Regions from separate parts of the Vibrio echinoideorum genome, predicted to be linked through region 4. Evidence: predicted binding sites of a transcription regulator. Region 4 holds the regulator's gene; each other region holds the start of a gene.
The links. The regulator PurR, encoded in region 4, represses purine synthesis genes. The targets are predictions, from matches to a motif close to TNANGNAAACGTTTNCNTNA.
Positions count from the first base shown of each region.

Region 1: a site for PurR is predicted at 2,068-2,087, ahead of folD (bifunctional methylenetetrahydrofolate dehydrogenase/methenyltetrahydrofolate cyclohydrolase FolD). Genes of this name have one in related genera too.
Region 2: a site for PurR is predicted at 2,670-2,689, ahead of pyrD (quinone-dependent dihydroorotate dehydrogenase). Genes of this name have one in related genera too.
Region 3: a site for PurR is predicted at 1,494-1,513, ahead of purE (5-(carboxyamino)imidazole ribonucleotide mutase). Genes of this name have one in related genera too.

Region 1 covers NZ_AP025483.1:967,513-971,905, forward strand. Annotated here, with positions in the region: gene OCV36_RS04555 (cation:proton antiporter) at 1-976, shown strand, start outside; gene folD (bifunctional methylenetetrahydrofolate dehydrogenase/methenyltetrahydrofolate cyclohydrolase FolD) at 1,133-1,990, opposite strand; tRNA gene OCV36_RS04565 (tRNA-Arg) at 2,201-2,277, shown strand; gene OCV36_RS04570 (GNAT family N-acetyltransferase) at 2,391-2,894, opposite strand; gene aroC (chorismate synthase) at 3,279-4,364, shown strand.
Region 2 covers NZ_AP025483.1:1,641,898-1,646,290, reverse strand. Annotated here, with positions in the region: gene rlmKL (bifunctional 23S rRNA (guanine(2069)-N(7))-methyltransferase RlmK/23S rRNA (guanine(2445)-N(2))-methyltransferase RlmL) at 1-169, opposite strand, end outside; gene OCV36_RS07265 (cell division protein ZapC) at 678-1,226, opposite strand; gene pyrD (quinone-dependent dihydroorotate dehydrogenase) at 1,532-2,542, opposite strand; gene OCV36_RS07255 (NAD-glutamate dehydrogenase) at 2,913-4,393, opposite strand, start outside.
Region 3 covers NZ_AP025483.1:3,546,022-3,550,414, reverse strand. Annotated here, with positions in the region: gene OCV36_RS16105 (5-(carboxyamino)imidazole ribonucleotide synthase) at 1-932, opposite strand, end outside; gene purE (5-(carboxyamino)imidazole ribonucleotide mutase) at 938-1,423, opposite strand; gene OCV36_RS16095 (L-threonylcarbamoyladenylate synthase) at 1,619-2,176, shown strand; gene hemF (oxygen-dependent coproporphyrinogen oxidase) at 2,196-3,113, shown strand; gene aroE (shikimate dehydrogenase) at 3,188-4,018, shown strand; gene OCV36_RS16080 (DUF1488 family protein) at 4,036-4,305, shown strand; gene OCV36_RS16075 (gamma carbonic anhydrase family protein) at 4,302-4,393, opposite strand, start outside.
Region 4 covers NZ_AP025483.1:1,185,567-1,189,959, reverse strand. Annotated here, with positions in the region: gene torD (molecular chaperone TorD) at 26-673, shown strand; gene purR (HTH-type transcriptional repressor PurR) at 990-1,994, shown strand; cyclic di-GMP riboswitch class I at 2,165-2,250, shown strand; gene OCV36_RS05485 (TfoX/Sxy family DNA transformation protein) at 2,378-2,968, shown strand; gene OCV36_RS05480 (TVP38/TMEM64 family protein) at 3,099-3,779, shown strand; gene OCV36_RS05475 (putative signal transducing protein) at 3,792-4,109, shown strand; gene OCV36_RS05470 (alpha/beta fold hydrolase) at 4,269-4,393, opposite strand, start outside.

The DNA.
Region 1 (4,393 bases), 220 kb from region 4:
TATTCTGTTAGCGAGCAGGCTTGATTCGGGGACTTTCCTCTCAATAGGTTGGGGCGGTGTTGGCTTATTAGCGGTGGTTATGCTGGTGGCTCGTCCTTTGAGTGTATGGATCAGCGGGATCGGTACGGATCTTACCTCTGCTGATAAATGGTTCTTAAGCTGGATGGCGCCTCGCGGGATCGTCGCAGCCGCAGTCTCCTCTTTGTTTGCTATAAAGCTCCAGGAAAAACAATTGATTGAAGGTGCTGATTTACTGGTACCTATGGTGTTCTTAGTCATCATAGGTACGGTAGTGATTCAGAGCTTAACGGCAAGCTGGTGGGCTAGAAGGTTAGGTGTGACTCAAGAGAAGGCACAAGGAGTTATTTTCTTTGGCGCGACTCATTTTGCTCGGCAGTTTGCCAAAGTGCTGGCAACACATAACATTAACAGCGTGCTAGCCGATACCAACTGGGAAAGCATTCGCTTGGCGCGCATGGAGAACTTGAATGTCTATTTCGGTAACCCAGCTTCGAGCCACGCTGAAAATAATCTGGAATTGGACGGGATAGGGCGTGCAATGATCGTATCGCCATACCGACAAACGAATCCATTGGTGAGCATGCACTATCAAGATGAATTTGGTGAAAGCAAAGTGTTTGAACTTGAGTCATCCGAGACAAAACATGAAAGGCATCAGGTGAGTCGTGATGGCAATAGAAGTTTGTTCTCTGAAGGGATCACTTATTCAAAACTCAACTCGTTAATGGCTCAGGGAAGCCAAATAAAAAGTACGGGATTAACTGAAACTTTTGACCTTAATGAGTTCAAATCACTTTATCCTAAAGCGATCCCACTCGGTGTGATTACTGAAGGTAACTTCCGATTAGTCACACAAGGTTCTGAGTTGGAAAAATTAATAGCAACAGAATGTGAAATCATTAGTTTATTGCCGCCTTCAGAGCAGGCAGAAAGAATCGATATTCCAGATAAATAGCGAGTCGCCCTGTATCAAAAGCGACTCACTGTGTATCAAAAATGAATAGTTCAGAATCAAAAAAGCCGCAACGTTATCACGCTGCGGCTTTCTTATTCTATTTTAAGACGAAACAATTAATCTCAATGGTAATGCTACCGAGATTGTCGTTGTGGATTATTTCGAGTGAAATTGCTCACAAGCGATCATGGTGTTTTCGATCAGACTCGCAACTGTCATTGGTCCAACACCACCAGGTACTGGAGTGATGAAACTTGCGTTCTCTTTAGCCACGTCGTATTCAACATCACCAACTAACTTACCAGATTCTAAACGGTTGATGCCAACATCGACCACGACCGCGCCTTTCTTAACCCAGGCACCAGGAATGAAGTTTGGTTTACCTACTGCAACCACAACAACGTCTGCTTGACGTACGTGACCTTCAAGATCTTTGGTAAAGCGGTGACATGTTGTCGTCGTACAGCCGGCTAGAAGCAGTTCTAACGTCATTGGGCGACCAACAATGTTTGATGCGCCAACTACGACTGCGTGCTTGCCGCGTAAGTCGATGTTGTAACGATCAAGCAGCGTGATAATGCCTTTGGGCGTGCAAGAGCGTAGCTTAGGCATACGTTGAGCTAAACGGCCCACATTGTATGGGTGGAAGCCATCAACGTCTTTTTCTGGAGTGATACGCTCAAGAACGTGAGTGGTATCAATACCAGCAGGTAGAGGCAATTGAACCAGAATGCCGTCAATTTCTGGGTCTTCATTGAGTTGGTCTACTAGCGTTAGCAGTTCATCTTCGGTTGCTGTCGCTGGTAAATCAAAAGACTTTGAAACGAAGCCTACTTCCTGACATGCTTTACGTTTACTTCCAACGTAAACTTGAGAGGCAGGGTCTTCACCCACTAAAACAACCGCTAGGCCCGGAGCGCGTAATCCAGCTTCAGTACGAGCTTTTACACGTGCCGCAACTTCAGAGCGAACTGTTTGAGAAATTAGCTTTCCATCAATATTTTGAGCAGTCATGAATTTCCTTAGTATTGATATTCAAGTTAGTGGCTGATGTTTTGGCGCATTATTCCAGAAAATCTTTTTGATTACCATCAAGCAAACGTTTGCTTCGGTCTATTTTCCTACACTTATAATCTCATTGCCCTTTTTTTACTCACTTGGATCAGAATGTTACACAAAGCCGTTGCTTTACTGATTCGAATTCGTATAATCCTTTCCTGTAGCGCGCCCTTAGCTCAGCTGGATAGAGCACCTCCCTTCTAAGGAGGTGGTCGAAGGTTCGAATCCTTCAGGGCGTACCACTATTTAAAGAAACCCGATAACTCTCTGAGTTGTCGGGTTTTTTGCATTTCAGAACGACTTAATCTATCAATACCATGTTTTGTATTTCGATGTCTCTGTCTTTCGGCTTTTGCTAAACGGCCACGAGCTGTGGGGTATATCTAAGACCTAACATACTGCACCCGTCTTCCAAGTAACTATCGGTAACAACGTCGAAGCCGAATTTACCATAGTAGTCTTTGAGATGTGCTTGTGCCGAAATAAAAATCGAACAATCTGGATAAACCTTTCGTGTGGCATCAAAGCTAACTTGCATCAATTGGTTACCAAGCTGCTTTCCACGGTAGCCTTTCGCTACAATCACTCGCCCAATACAAACGTCATTTGCATCAGAATCCAGCAAAGGTAGAACATCGGCTGGGTATCCGAGCTTCTGAGCCATAATTCGGCTATAAGCTACTAGACATTCGTTCTCATAGCCCATGACATGATAAGTCTCGGGGTGATTATCTTTACCATCCAAATCACTGTATGGCGTGTTCATATCTACGATAAAAATGTCGACTCTTTGTTGCAAGAAATCATAGAGCTCTTGAACAGACAGATCCGCAAATTTTTTAACTCTCCACTCGATCATTATTTTTCTCCTTATTATTTTGGCTACAACATAGAGAGTATTTACAACGAGTTCATTAACCTTTGTTAATAGAAGACATGGTTAATTGAGCATGCTGTTGAAAAATGATGAACCTTGTTTCGTCATAGGCCGGAAAGGGCGGACACTAAACCTTTATGTGTTTTGACCATAATAAAAACAACTGTTTTAGAGCACCACTCATTTTCCTTCACTATTCATTTCATTCGGCTCATGTAATAGAAAGTTAAAATTGTTCGTTTTTTGGGGTTTACATCATTTGGTATTAAAGCCACTATGAATTCACGAAGAATAGACAAGTAAAGCTGTTAGTCAGTGGGTTTATAGACTCAAACCTTCTGTTTGATGGCTGATTTAGAGGAAGTAATGGCAGGAAACAGTATCGGACAACATTTCCGCGTGACTACGTTCGGAGAAAGTCACGGTATCGCACTAGGATGTATCGTAGATGGGTGCCCACCAGGATTAGAAATTACCGAAGCAGACCTTCAAAGAGATTTGGATCGTCGTCGCCCTGGTACTTCTCGCTATACAACGGCTCGCCGTGAAGCGGATGAAGTGAAAATCTTATCAGGTGTATTTGAAGGCCAAACTACGGGCACTTCTATTGGTCTATTGATTGAAAATACAGACCAACGCTCTAAAGACTATTCCGAAATTAAAGACAAATTCCGCCCTGGTCATGCAGATTATACGTACCACCAAAAGTACGGTGTGCGTGATTACCGTGGCGGTGGTCGTTCTTCTGCTCGTGAAACCGCAATGCGTGTTGCTGCGGGTGCAATTGCGAAGAAATACCTAAAACAAGAATTTGGTGTTGAAATCCAAGCTTATCTTTCTCAAATGGGTGATATCTCAATTGATAAAGTGGATTGGAACGAGATCGAAAACAACGCTTTCTTCTGCCCTGATGCCGACAAAGTACCAGAATTTGACCAATTGATCCGTGACTTGCTAAAAGAAGGCAACTCGATCGGTGCGAAGATTCAAGTGGTTGCGACTAAAGTGCCTGTAGGTCTTGGTGAGCCAATCTTTGATCGTCTAGATGCAGACATCGCTCACGCTCTAATGAGCATCAATGCGGTGAAAGGTGTTGAGATTGGTGACGGTTTTGATGTGGTTAATCAGCGCGGTAGCGAACACCGTGATCCATTAACTCCAGAAGGTTTCAGTAGTAACCACGCTGGTGGTATCTTAGGTGGTATTTCTACTGGCCAAGATATTGTGGCGAGCATTGCACTTAAGCCGACATCAAGCATTACAGTTCCTGGTGACACCATCACTAAAGATGGCGAAGCAACGCAGCTAATCACTAAAGGTCGTCACGATCCATGTGTGGGTATTCGTGCCGTGCCTATCGCAGAAGCGATGTTAGCAATTGTATTGCTTGATCATCTATTGCGTCATCGTGGTCAAAACTTTGGTGTGACAACAGAAACGCCAAAAATCTAGTTTTGCTTCGTTTTATTCAAAACAGAATT
Region 2 (4,393 bases), 460 kb from region 4:
ATCGAGAAGCCAAACGGCTCCACAAACAACAACGATAAATTTGCTCATTTGTGGCTTTGAATTTAACACCTGCTTGAACAGGTTTTGCGTTTGTAATCCCTAGTTGGGTTAGTTCTTCAACTAATAAATTCTCAAGGCCATTTGAGGTCACCGCTAGATATTGATTCATAGTGTTCTTTTATTGATAAAAATTAGCTCGATTATACCTGAATTTACTATGAGAGCATCACACTAAACTCGTCTTTTCATTGAATCTTTCCACTAATTGTTTAGCAAATGCGCAACCGCAGAGCGATCGCTTACCCACACGCCCTTACAACACAATACCTATCTAACCCACGAGAATAACCGTCATACCAACCTTAAAAAAACCAAAGTGAATTGTTATTCACCTCCTAACTGGTATATACCAGACTAAAATTAATGATGTAATTGGGTTACAAACGAACCAAAACAGGGAATAAACATGGGGAGTTTGCACTTTTGGTTAAGAAAATGGGGAGAAATTAAGGTGAAAAAATAGTCGAATGTTCACTATTTAAATGAATGAGCAGTGATGCATTTATCAAGATGAGGTTTTTTAGGCACAAAAAAATCGGCTATTGAGCCGATTATGGGAAGGTTTTACAGGTTTATGAGTTGTTACACGTGTTAGAAATGATGCTTTAGGTTGGAGATTAACCTACCATAGCGATATGGCCGTGATGAAGGATAGCGTTCGCGTTAACCATTCTATCGTGCATAACCTTAATCGAGTCTCCGAATCGCAACCCTTTTGATGGAGTCAGCAGAAACTCTTCTAGGTCGACAAAAGCACATAGGCTTGCGCACTCTCCCACTTCTAGTACGATGAAGTAACCTAAGCTATGCTCGTTACTCATTTGTACAATGTCCCCTTCCTGAGGGTACTCATGTCCTACGCTTTGTGAGTCGAAGAACCAACTCTTAGGCTGTACAGGCTTGTGAAAGCGCTTTGCTGCGACACAATAAAGTGCGAGTTCAGCTTGGCGAGGCTCAGACAACTCTAAGCCAGAAATTTGTTCTTTGAAGGTTTGGTATGAAGATGCGTCATCAACGGTGAATTCATTATCTTTAAACGCGCAGTCCACCAGCTTATTGCGGACCAGATTCGTTTTGAAAATCATATCCTCTCCGAGGTTTAGCATTAATGAACATTGCTGCTCATCGTAATACCAACTCCATGTATCGCTAGGTTTAAGCATCATTTCGTCTCACACTGTTGAACCATTCCATTAGGTAAAACGCAAAATTACCTTCAATTACAGTAATTTTACTGAGCAATAGGCAAAAAAAAAGAGGAAATGAATTCCTCTTTCTTATCGCTTTTATCTACAACTCAGTGAGTTACAGTGTCTCTTTTGATGAGACGATGCCGGATTACGGTTTTTATAAGCACTGCTATTTTACGAACAGCAGCTTATTAATCACATTCACTCTTCGCGGACTGTAGCTTTTCAAAAACTTCAGATATTTACGAACTATATCGAATACAACCTATCGCTATTTAGGGCTACAGGTTTTTAACGATATCGCCTACAAGGCCTGGACCTTTGTAAATGAAACCAGAGTAAACTTGTACAAGCTTAGCGCCTGCCATCATTTTCTCTTTTGCAGCAACATACGAGTCAACGCCACCTACCCCAATGATCGGCACTAGGTCACCAAGCTCTTCATGAAGTTTACGAACAACTTCAGTACTGCGAGATTGAACAGGACGCCCACTTAGACCACCTGCTTCATTGCAATGCTTCATACCTTCAACAATGCTACGATCCAATGTTGTGTTTGTTGCGATCACACCATCGATCTTATTTTTGATCAATGATTCGCAAATTTGGCGAATTTCATCGTCACTTAGATCCGGAGCGATCTTAAGAGCAAGCGGGACATATTTGCCATGCTTCGCTTCTAACTCAGATTGCTTGGTTTTTAGTTCAGACAACAGATCATCAAGTGCTTCGCCGTATTGTAGCGAACGAAGTCCTGGTGTATTTGGTGAAGAGATATTTACCGCAATGTAACCTGCGTATTGGTATACCTTCTCCATACAGATAATGTAATCTTCTGCGCCCTTTTCAATTGGCGTGTCTTTGTTCTTACCAATATTGATACCTAAGATGCCGTCATAGTTCGACTTCTTAACATTCTCAATTAGGTTATCTACGCCTAGGTTGTTAAAACCCATGCGATTGATAATACCTTCAGCTTCAACAAGACGGAACAAACGTGGTTTGTCATTACCGGCTTGTGGACGAGGAGTAACAGTCCCTACTTCTACAAAACCAAAACCCATTGCGCCAAATGCATCAATACATTCGCCGTTTTTGTCTAGGCCGGCAGCAAGGCCAACTGGATTTTTAAAAGTAAGACCCATGCATTCGACAGGTCGGTGAGGTAATTGTTGGCGATACAAAAGATCAATAGGTGTGCCGGTGAAGCGTTTGAAATTTTGAATTGCAAGATCATGAGCCTTTTCGGCATCAAGTTGGAAAAAGCCAGTTCTGGCTAGACGGTAAAGCATTGTGCCTCCGATAGAAAAAAGCGCCGTGTAAACGGGGCGATATTATTTACTTATTTACCCAACTATTCAATCTATTACTGTCTGTAAGGGTAAGATAATCGAGTTTGCTAACGATTGAGGTTTATTATTAAGCAAACGTTACCGTATCCTCCCGCGAATCGCCCATTTGACTATCATTCATGTAACGAGCATCAGTCAACTCGGCCAATTAAAAGCTAACTTGAACAACCATAAGTGACTCAACGAAATAATTGGATTCGTCATTCACTATTCGGTCAAATGACACTGTTCTGCTGAATAACACTGTTCAGCCAAACGAAAAAGGCAGACCTTATGGTCTGCCTTTGTATTTTTCGTCTTTACCTAATTACTAGTCTTTAGACATGCAATTTAGATTCAATAACATCAACTCACGTAACGCCACTGAGAACTTAGCAAATTCATGAACCGAACCTACTTTGAATTCGTTCAAGATGCTTTCCCAACGATGTAATGAAACCGAGTTACTTTCCATCCAATCATCAAGCGCCTTAATCACGTCAATATCTGAAGCACAACCACAGTTAAGTACTTGGCCAGTTAACTGACGTTGCTGCCAATCTAGATCTTCTCTGAATGCCGCGCGTGCCAATGCTTGCCAGTTGTTGTCTACTGCTTGACCATTGATTTGTTTCAAGAACCAGTGCAGAGACAAACGGTCACCAAGATTGAAGTAAAGTTTAGACGCTTGTTGTACTGTTTTACCCGTTTCACGAGCTACTGTGGATATATCCAGTGCTGAGTATAAGCTAGATAAACGCGCAACTGAATTCGCAAGTTCTGAATTCACACCCTGATCAATCCATACCTGTGCCATTGCTTGGTGCTCTTCTACTTCTGAAGCCACTAGGTTTTCATCCAGCTTTTCAGTAATCGTTGCCACATCACCTTGGTACAACTCGATCAAGCCATTCACTGATTGTTTACCGGTACGGTTTCTTAACAACCAACGAGCGATACGACGAAGTGTACGACGTACGTGGTAAAGCAACTCGTATTGAGCTTCAGAACTTGAGATATTATCGAGCTCACGAATACTCTTAAGAACCTGACCTAAACCGTAGATTTCACGAGATGCAGCGTAAGCATTAGCAATATCAACAATGTTTGCCCCCGTCTCTTCTTGCAAGCGAGTCACGAAATTACATCCCATCTCATTAACCATTTGGTTAGCCAGTGCCGTCGCAATGATCTCTGAACGAAGTGGATGGTTATCCATATGTTCAGAGTAGTTACGACGTAACGCTGTTGGGAAGTATTGCATAAGCTGTTGAGCATGGAATTCATCATTAGCGATATCATCACTAACAAGATCTTCTTTAAGAACCATTTTCCCGTAAGCCACAAGAACAGAAAGCTCTGGTCTTGTTAGACCTTGGCCCTGCTTTTCTCGCTCTAGCAGTGTTTCGTCATCTGGGATGTATTCCAAACCACGATCCAAGTACCCTGCTTTTTCCATTGTATGAATAAAGCGAATCTGCTCTTTAACTAAACCAACACCTTGATGCTCAGTAACGGAAATAGATTCGGCTTGGCAGTAAGCATCGTCTAGTACGATTTCACCAACTTCATCTTCCATCGATTCAAGAACTTGGTTACGCTGCTTAACGGTTAGATCACCGTTAGACACTAATCCGTTCAAGAAGATCTTAATGTTTACTTCATTATCCGAACAATCCACACCACCAACGTTATCAACGAAGTCAGTATTAACTCGACCGCCAGTTAGTGCGTATTCAATACGACCCAACTGAGTCATACCCAAGTTACCGCCTTCACCAACAACCTTAGCTTTCAAGTCACGGCCATCGA
Region 3 (4,393 bases), 1.2 Mb from region 4:
AGGGTATCTTCACCAAGAATGTTGATCATTGCGGTTGGGCGAATCAGCTTAGTGCTGCCTAATGGCATCCCACATACGGCACGTAGATGGTTCTCAAACTGACAAGTTTCAGCGCCTTGTTGTGTCCAGTGGCCCGAGTTATGAACACGTGGTGCAATCTCATTCACTAGCAGTGAACCTTGAACATCAAAGAACTCTAGCGCGAGTACGCCAACGTAATCCAAACGCTCTGCAACGGCGGTGAACATGGTTTTCGCTTGCTCTTGCAGCTCAATGTCATCAATGGCTGTCGATAAGCTCAATACGCCGTCGACGTGAACATTTTCGGCTAGTGGGTATACTTGAATATCTCCATTGATACCACGAGCACCGACAAGTGATACTTCGCGGTCAAACGGAACAAACTCTTCAGCCACAATGGCTTGGTTGTCTGTTGCGGCGATGCACTCAGCCATTTCTGTCCAAGTTGACTCAACATTATCTAATGTCTTTAAGCGCCACTGGCCTTTGCCATCGTAGCCGCCAAGTGTGCTCTTCAAGACCATTGGCAAGCCTACGTGAGCAATCGCAGCGTCAAAGTCTTCGCGAGAGTTAATCACGTAGTACTTAGCATTTTTTACATTTGCTTCGTCTAACAGGGCTTTTTCAAGACGACGGTCACCGCCAGCTTTGATTGCTTCTGTTGTCGGTAAGAACTTACCGCTGCGCTCACACACCTCAAGTACATCGTGAGGGATATGTTCGAATTCAGCAGTAATGACGTCCGCACGCTCAATCGCATTTTCTAGGCCGTTGCCTAGAATCGCTTGCGTTAATGGATGAACAATATTTTTGCTGCCAACATCAAAAGCAGAAATTTCAATATTCAGCGGTGCCCCAGCTAGGGACATCATGCGAGCAAGTTGGCCCGCGCCTAACACAAGAACATGCATGGAAATTAGTCCTCTGCAGGGTTTGGATTAGCAAGAACCGTTTCTGTTTGCTCAGAGCGGAACGCTTCGACTTTTGCCATCACGTCTTCATTGTGTGTACCAATGATTTGAGCCGCTAGGATGCCAGCATTGGCAGCGCCAGCTTCACCGATAGCCAGAGTGCCTACCGCGATGCCTTTTGGCATTTGTACGATAGAAAGCAGAGAGTCCATGCCTTTTAGTGCTTTAGACTGAACAGGAACACCCAAAACAGGTACGCTTGTGAAAGCAGCAGCCATACCTGGAAGGTGGGCAGCGCCGCCCGCTCCTGCAATAATTACTTTAATACCGCGCTCTTTCGCACTGGTTGCGTAGTCTGCAAGCAACTGAGGTGTGCGGTGAGCAGAAACCACTTTTGTTTCGTACGCCACGCCAAATTGATCCAACATTTCTGCAGCTAGCTTCATTGTTGGCCAATCAGATTTAGAACCCATGATAATACCGACAGTCATCTCAAACTCCTTCAGGTACGATTTAATTAGTGATTAGATATTTTGCGCGCATTATACGGGTAAAATTGCTCAAGGAAAACGTTTGCGTCAGTCTAAGTTGTTAATTGATACATTTTATGAACAAATAGCTTTAGTCACAGTGAATGATAATTTGTACACTTAGCGAGTTCGATAACAGAATTAATGAGGCAACTCTTGGATAACTTTCAACATACTTTGCAGGCATTACAACAAGGTGAAGTCATTGCTTACCCGACCGAAGGCGTTTTTGGGGTTGGTTGTGATCCTGATAATCCACAAGCCATCAAGAAATTGCTCGACTTAAAACAGCGACCGATGGAGAAAGGGTTGATCCTAATTGCTGCGAGTTACGAGCAGTTGTTGCCTTATATTGACGAAAGCCAGCTGACGGAAGTGCAGTTAGCGACCGTAAAAGCAACATGGCCAGGCCCGGTGACTTGGATCATGCCAACCAGTAGCAAAGTGACAGACTGGGTCAGCGGCCAATTTGATTCCATTGCAGTACGAGTGACTGATCACCCTTTGGTTCAAAGGATGTGTAATGAATTCGGTAAGCCGTTAACCTCTACCAGTGCTAACCTGACTGGAGAACCGCCTTGCATGACGACTGAAGAAGTTCAGCAGCAACTTGGCCAATACCTAGTCGCTATTTTAGAAGGTCAAACGGGTGGTCGTGAGAAACCAAGCGAAATTAGAGATGCAAAAACGTCGAAAATATTAAGACAGGGTTAAACCCTGCAAAGGAAGTAAGATGTCAGCAATTGATAAAGAAGCAGTAAAGCAGTTTTTACTGAGCCTACAAGATTCGATTTGCCAACAGCTTGAACAAGCTGATGGTGCAGCACTGTTTGAAGAAGATGCATGGCAACGTGAACCTGGCGAGCGCCTTGGTGGCGGTGGTCGAACTCGCGTGATGACCAATGGTGCGGTATTTGAACAAGGTGGGGTTAACTTCTCTCACGTAGCGGGTAAGGCTATGCCTGCCTCTGCAACCGCTCACCGTCCTGAATTAGCCGGACGCAAGTTTGAAGCTATGGGTGTCTCATTAGTTATTCACCCTAAAAACCCATATATCCCAACCTCACACGCGAACGTTCGATTCTTCATAGCAGAAAAAGAAGGTGAAGACCCGATTTGGTGGTTTGGTGGTGGTTTTGACTTAACGCCATTTTATCCTTTCGATGAAGACTGCCAATCTTGGCATCAAACCGCTAAAGATCTTTGCGTGCCGTTTGGTGATGATGTTTATCAAGAACATAAAGAGTGGTGTGATAAATACTTCTATCTGCCTCACCGAGACGAAACACGCGGTGTAGGTGGTCTGTTCTTTGATGATCTTAACGAGTGGGGCTTTGAAAAGAGCTTTGCTTATATGCAGGCGGTGGGTGAAGGTTTTGCAGCCGCATACTTACCAATAGTAGAACGACGCAAAGAGACACCCTATGGTGAGCGCGAGCGTGATTTCCAACTTTATCGTCGTGGTCGCTATGTTGAATTTAACCTAGTCTATGACCGTGGCACCTTATTTGGCCTGCAAAGCGGTGGTCGCACAGAGTCTATATTGATGTCGATGCCGCCGTTGGCGCGTTGGGAATATCGCTATGAACCACAAGCGGGCTCACCAGAAGCTCTTCTTTATAGCGACTACCTAAAGCCTCGAGTTTGGTAGTTCTTCCTTCCTTATAGGGATAGTGATAGGGTCATCTATATAGATGACCTTTTTTATTTCTGTTAGGTAAGGATATGACACAGCAAGTAGATCGTTATGCCGTTTTCGGTAACCCTATTGGGCAAAGCAAATCGCCATTCATTCACACATTATTTGCTCGCCAAACCAGCCAACAACTTACCTATACAGCATTACAGCCAGAACATCGTGAATTTATCACTGCTGCGAAAGCCTTTTTCAGCGAAGGTGGTAGAGGATGTAATGTCACAGCACCTTTTAAAGAAGATGCGTATCAGTTTGCCAATCGCCTAACGGAGAGGGCTGAACTAGCCGGTGCTGTAAACACACTTAAGAAGCTCGATGACGGAGAAATCATTGGTGATAACACCGATGGTGAGGGTTTAGTTCAAGACCTGCTTCAACATCAAGTTGCGTTAAAAGGAGCTCGCGTTCTTCTTCTTGGCGCTGGTGGTGCTGCGAGAGGAGTGATTCAACCTCTTCTCGACCAAAAGCCAAAACAGTTGGTGGTCGCAAACAGAACCAGTTCAAAGGCTGAACTTCTGGCTGAGATGTTTTCTTCGCATGGCAACATCAAGGGGATGGGGTTAAGTGATGTTAATGAAGGCTTTGATGTCATTATTAACTCTACTTCATCAGGTCTAAGCGGGCAGCTTCCTGAAGTGTCCGATGCTATTTTCAATTCTAATAGCGCCGTTTATGACATGGTTTACGGATCTGGAACGACGGTATTCAATCAGTGGGCATTAGATAATGGTGTTCATGCTGCTTATGATGGTTTGGGTATGCTAGTGGGGCAGGCAGCAGAGAGCTTTATGCTTTGGCGTGGCCTTCGCCCGGGAACAAAACAGATTTTAAGAGAACTACGTAAAAACCTAGAGATGTAATGAGGTATTTATAAAAAATGAATCAATCAATTCTATTTCCAGATATCCAAGATTGGGATGAAGATAATCAATCAATCACCTTCCCAGCACAGCAGTCGGGCGCGCTGATTGAGTGTGTTATGTCTATTGAAGAATTATCAAGATTAGCCGGTAAAGAGATAAAAGAAGGCGACCAAGCTTTAACTCTCTTCACTGAGTTGCGTTTTGATATTGAAGAGTTGGCTGAAGAGCTAATAGAAGAAGAGGAGTATGACTCCTCTAATCGAATTCAGATTAAAGCGCTTTAGGCTGGAAGCACAGAGTCTAGATAGTCGTTTTTGTTCTGAACATAGTTGTCAGCTGACTTCTGTAAAAAGGCACGTTCTTTATCGTTTA
Region 4 (4,393 bases):
ACAAGACTAAATCAGGATCTATGAAATGAAAGATACGAAAGCGTTCAACGAACAAAGAGCAGAAATATACTGGTGGCTATCAAGCTTATTTGCCAAAGAGCTAACTCAAGAAGAACTCGATCACTACCATTCTGTTGAAATTCGTTCTTTCCTTACTGGTTTAGGCGAAAATGAAACTCTGAAGCCTTCAATTGATAAGCTTGTAGACGCACTAAATCGTTTACAAACACGTGAAGATGCCCAACTGGAACTGTCTGCTGATTTCTGCGATCTTTTCTTAAAGACAGATAAACATGGTGCTCTGCCTTACGCTTCAATGTATATCGGCGAAACGGGTCTATTGAACGACAAGCCAGCTAAAGATATGGAAGACATCATGGCTAAGCACAACCTGGTCGTGAACAAAGATTTAAAAGAGCCCGCAGACCACATAGCTATCGAACTCGATTTCCTTGGCAACTTAATCATCCGTTCTAACGAAACTGAGCTTGAAGAAGAGTTAGAGAAATCGTTCGCCGTTCAACAACAGTTTGTCGAACAACAACTCCTTACTTGGGTGCCAAAGTTCAATGTGAAATGTCATGATGTTGACCAGTTTGGTTTCTACGCTTCCGTCTCGTCTTTGTTACTCGCATTTTGCAATTTAGACATTCAATATTTGGCGGGTGAATAAGCTAAGTGGATATCTAAGTAAATAAATTCAATAGAATGTGACAATTCACCCGGATTTCTGGGTGAATTTTATTGCGAGTCATTTCTAGTCAGTCTAAAATTGTGACCGCAAACGATAAAATATGAAACATTCACGAAATGCTATGCTTATTTAAGTTCAGAGCATTTCGGTGTTAAGACAGGCCGCTCAATAGCGGTTTTTTGTTTTTTAGCACTTTAGTACCCAAAGAGCCCTACAAATTTAAGCTCTTAGTTAAGTAGCTTAACGGCTACTTTATTCCGTACTTTGGGAAAGTAGCTTCTAATAGGATAAAACCATGGCCACTATTAAAGATGTCGCTCGCTTAGCAGGCGTATCAACAACCACCGTTTCTCACGTAATCAACAAAACACGTTTTGTTGCAGAAGCGACTCAAGAAAAAGTAAACAAAGCCGTAGACGAACTAAACTACGCGCCGAGTGCTGTTGCTCGTAGCTTAAAATGTAATACAACGCGCACTATCGGCATGCTAGTGACTCAATCAACCAACCTATTCTTCTCTGAAGTTATCGATGGTGTTGAGAGTTACTGTTACCGTCAAGGTTACACTTTGATCTTGTGTAACACTGGCGGTATCTATGAGAAGCAGCGCGACTACATTCGAATGCTTGCAGAGAAACGTGTAGATGGCATCTTGGTTATGTGTTCAGACCTAACTGAAGAATTAAGAGAGATGTTAGACCGTCACGCTGATATCCCTAAAGTTGTCATGGATTGGGGCCCTGAGACCTCTCAAGCCGATAAGATCATTGATAACTCTGAAGAAGGTGGCTATCTGGCAACCAAGTACCTTATTGAACGCGGTCATTCTAAGATTGCTTGCTTAAGTGGCCACTTAGACAAAGCAGCATGTGTAGAACGTATTGCAGGTTACAAACGTGCGTTGGGTGAAGCCAAAATAGCTACTGATGAGCGTCTAATCATTGAAGGCAACTTTGAGTGTGATACCGCTGTGATTGCTGCTGATCAAATTATTAAAATGGAAGATCGCCCTACAGCCGTATTCTGTTTTAACGACACCATGGCACTTGGCCTAATGAGTCGCTTACAACAACAAGGTATTCGTATCCCTGAAGATATTTCAGTGATTGGTTACGATAACATCGAGTTAGCTGAGTACTTCTCTCCACCATTGACCACGGTTCACCAACCGAAGCGTCGTGTTGGTAAGAATGCATTCGAAATTTTGTTAGAACGCATCAAAGACAAAGACCATGAAAAACGTGTATTCGAAATGCACCCCGAAATTGTTGAGCGAAGCACAGTTAAAACGTTAAATTAATTGATAAATTCAGTTTAGTTTAATCAAGCGCACCTTTAGGTGCGCTTTTTTTATCAACAACATCAATGAACCTGGTATCATACTGGAAAGATCATTAATTGAAGCGATATCACATTTTGAAATAACAAGTGTGAGCCTCATTCAACAAAAACTTTATTCTATTTAATCAGTCACGCACAGGGCAAACCACTCGAAAGAGTGAGACGCAAAGCTTCCGGCCTAAACCACTCGTTGGTATGGTAGCGGGGTTACCGATGGCAAAATGCAGTAGTTATTAATAATTTAGTAATTTACGGCTTATTGACAATTTAGTTGCAACATTTTGCTAATCTCTCGGACCTGCTTATTTGGTGGCGTAGTTCAAATACACCGAGATAAATAACATGGATAAACCGATACTAAAGGACTCGATGAAGTTATTTGAGTCCCTAGGAAAAATAAAATCACGCTCAATGTTTGGTGGCTTCGGTCTTTTTGCTGATGACACGATGTTTGCTCTGGTTGTAAATGACCAGTTGCACATACGAGCGGACAAATGCACAACAAAGCAATTCGAACAACAAGGGTTTCAACCTTACGTTTACAAGAAACGTGGTTTCCCCGTTGTTACTAAATATTTCGCTTTGCCTGAGGGCCTATGGCAGGATCAAGAGAAAATCTTAGAGCTTGCTACTACGTCTTTGGGTTTTGCTAAAGACGAAAAAGCTGAACAGTCTTCTGCTAAGCCAACTCGATTAAAAGACCTTCCTAACCTTCGACTCGCGACTGAGCGTATGTTGAAAAAGGCTGGGATAGATTCCGTAGAACGTTTATATGAATCTGGCTCTGTAAACGCGTTTAACGCCATCAAGGAATCTCATGCGTCCTCTGTTAGTATCGAGCTACTTTGGGCACTAGAAGGGGCTATCAATGGTACACATTGGTCTGTCATACCACAGCAGCGTCGTGAAGAGCTTATCAGTCGCGTCAATTAACATTGTCAATTCAAACGATACATAACTAAGCCGCATTTTTGCGGCTTTTTTTATATCTGCTGAAAGTTAATCTATGCTTTACCTGTCTATCTATACTAATGGTATGCATTGAAAATTTGAGGAAGTATCAATGAGTAAGAAAATGATATTGGGTATTGTATTGGTCGTGACGATCATCTTGTTGGGCGTAAACTTCGGCCAATACCTCACACTTGAGAATGCAAAGGCTCAACAAGCCGTTTTAAATAAGTACATTGATAGCAACTTCATCGCTGCGGCTGCTATTTATTTCTCAGCTTACGTAATGATTACCGCTTTCTCGATTCCAGGCGCAGCTGTTGTGACACTCTTGGGTGCCGCGCTCTTTGGTTTTTGGAATAGTTTGCTTTTGGTGTCATTCGCCAGCGCCATCGGTGCAACTATTGCCTTTTTAAGTAGCCGCTACCTATTGCGCGACTGGATTCAAACCAAGTTTGGCGATAAGTTGGCAACCATAAATAAAGGTGTTGAAAAAGACGGGGCATTTTATTTATTTTCCCTACGTTTGATTCCTGTATTCCCATTTTTTCTCATCAACCTTTTGATGGGTTTAACACCGATGTCGATTAGCCGATATTACATTACGAGCCAAATAGGGATGCTGCCAGGTACTGCTGTTTTCTTGAATGCAGGTACTCAGCTTGCAGAAATTGATTCACTTTCAGGTATCGTTTCCCCTTCCGTTTTACTTTCATTTGCCTTGCTAGGTATATTCCCAATTATTGCCAAGTGGTTGATGAACAAATTCCGTTCAACACCAGTCGTAGAATAAGGCGCTATCACAATGAAAATCTTTAGCGCATCAAATCCGACAGAAGCCCACATCATATGTGGGTTATTAGAAAGCGAGAATATTGCGTGTGAGGTCCGTGGAGAGGGTTTATTTGGCTTGAAAGGAGAAATCCCCTTCACAGAAGACACTGACCCTTACGTCTGGCTGTACGAGCCAGAATTGGCAAACAAAGCACGCACAGTTGTTAATGAATACCAAAAACAACAAGATTCCATTATCTATGAAGAATGGCTCTGTGGAGAATGCCACGAGGTAAACGAAGCCCAATTCGGTTCTTGCTGGCAGTGCGGTGCTGCCTCTCCTGAATAGAAGAGATTAAATAAAAGCTCAAATCAACTGGATCAGACACCTCCTCCAAACAAAAAATGGGAAGCTAAAATTAGCTTCCCATTTTTTTGGTAATCATGTTCTGTGGCAATAAAACTGAGATTTAATCATCAGCTATTAGCAACAAAATTTATCTCTCGGTCATTGAATTTGCTTTTGAATAAAGGCTATCGAACGTTGGTTAAACTCTTCAGGATTTTCCACGTTACATACGTGACCGCAATTGGCAATTTCTACCAGTTCACTCGACTCATGTGCTTCGACCA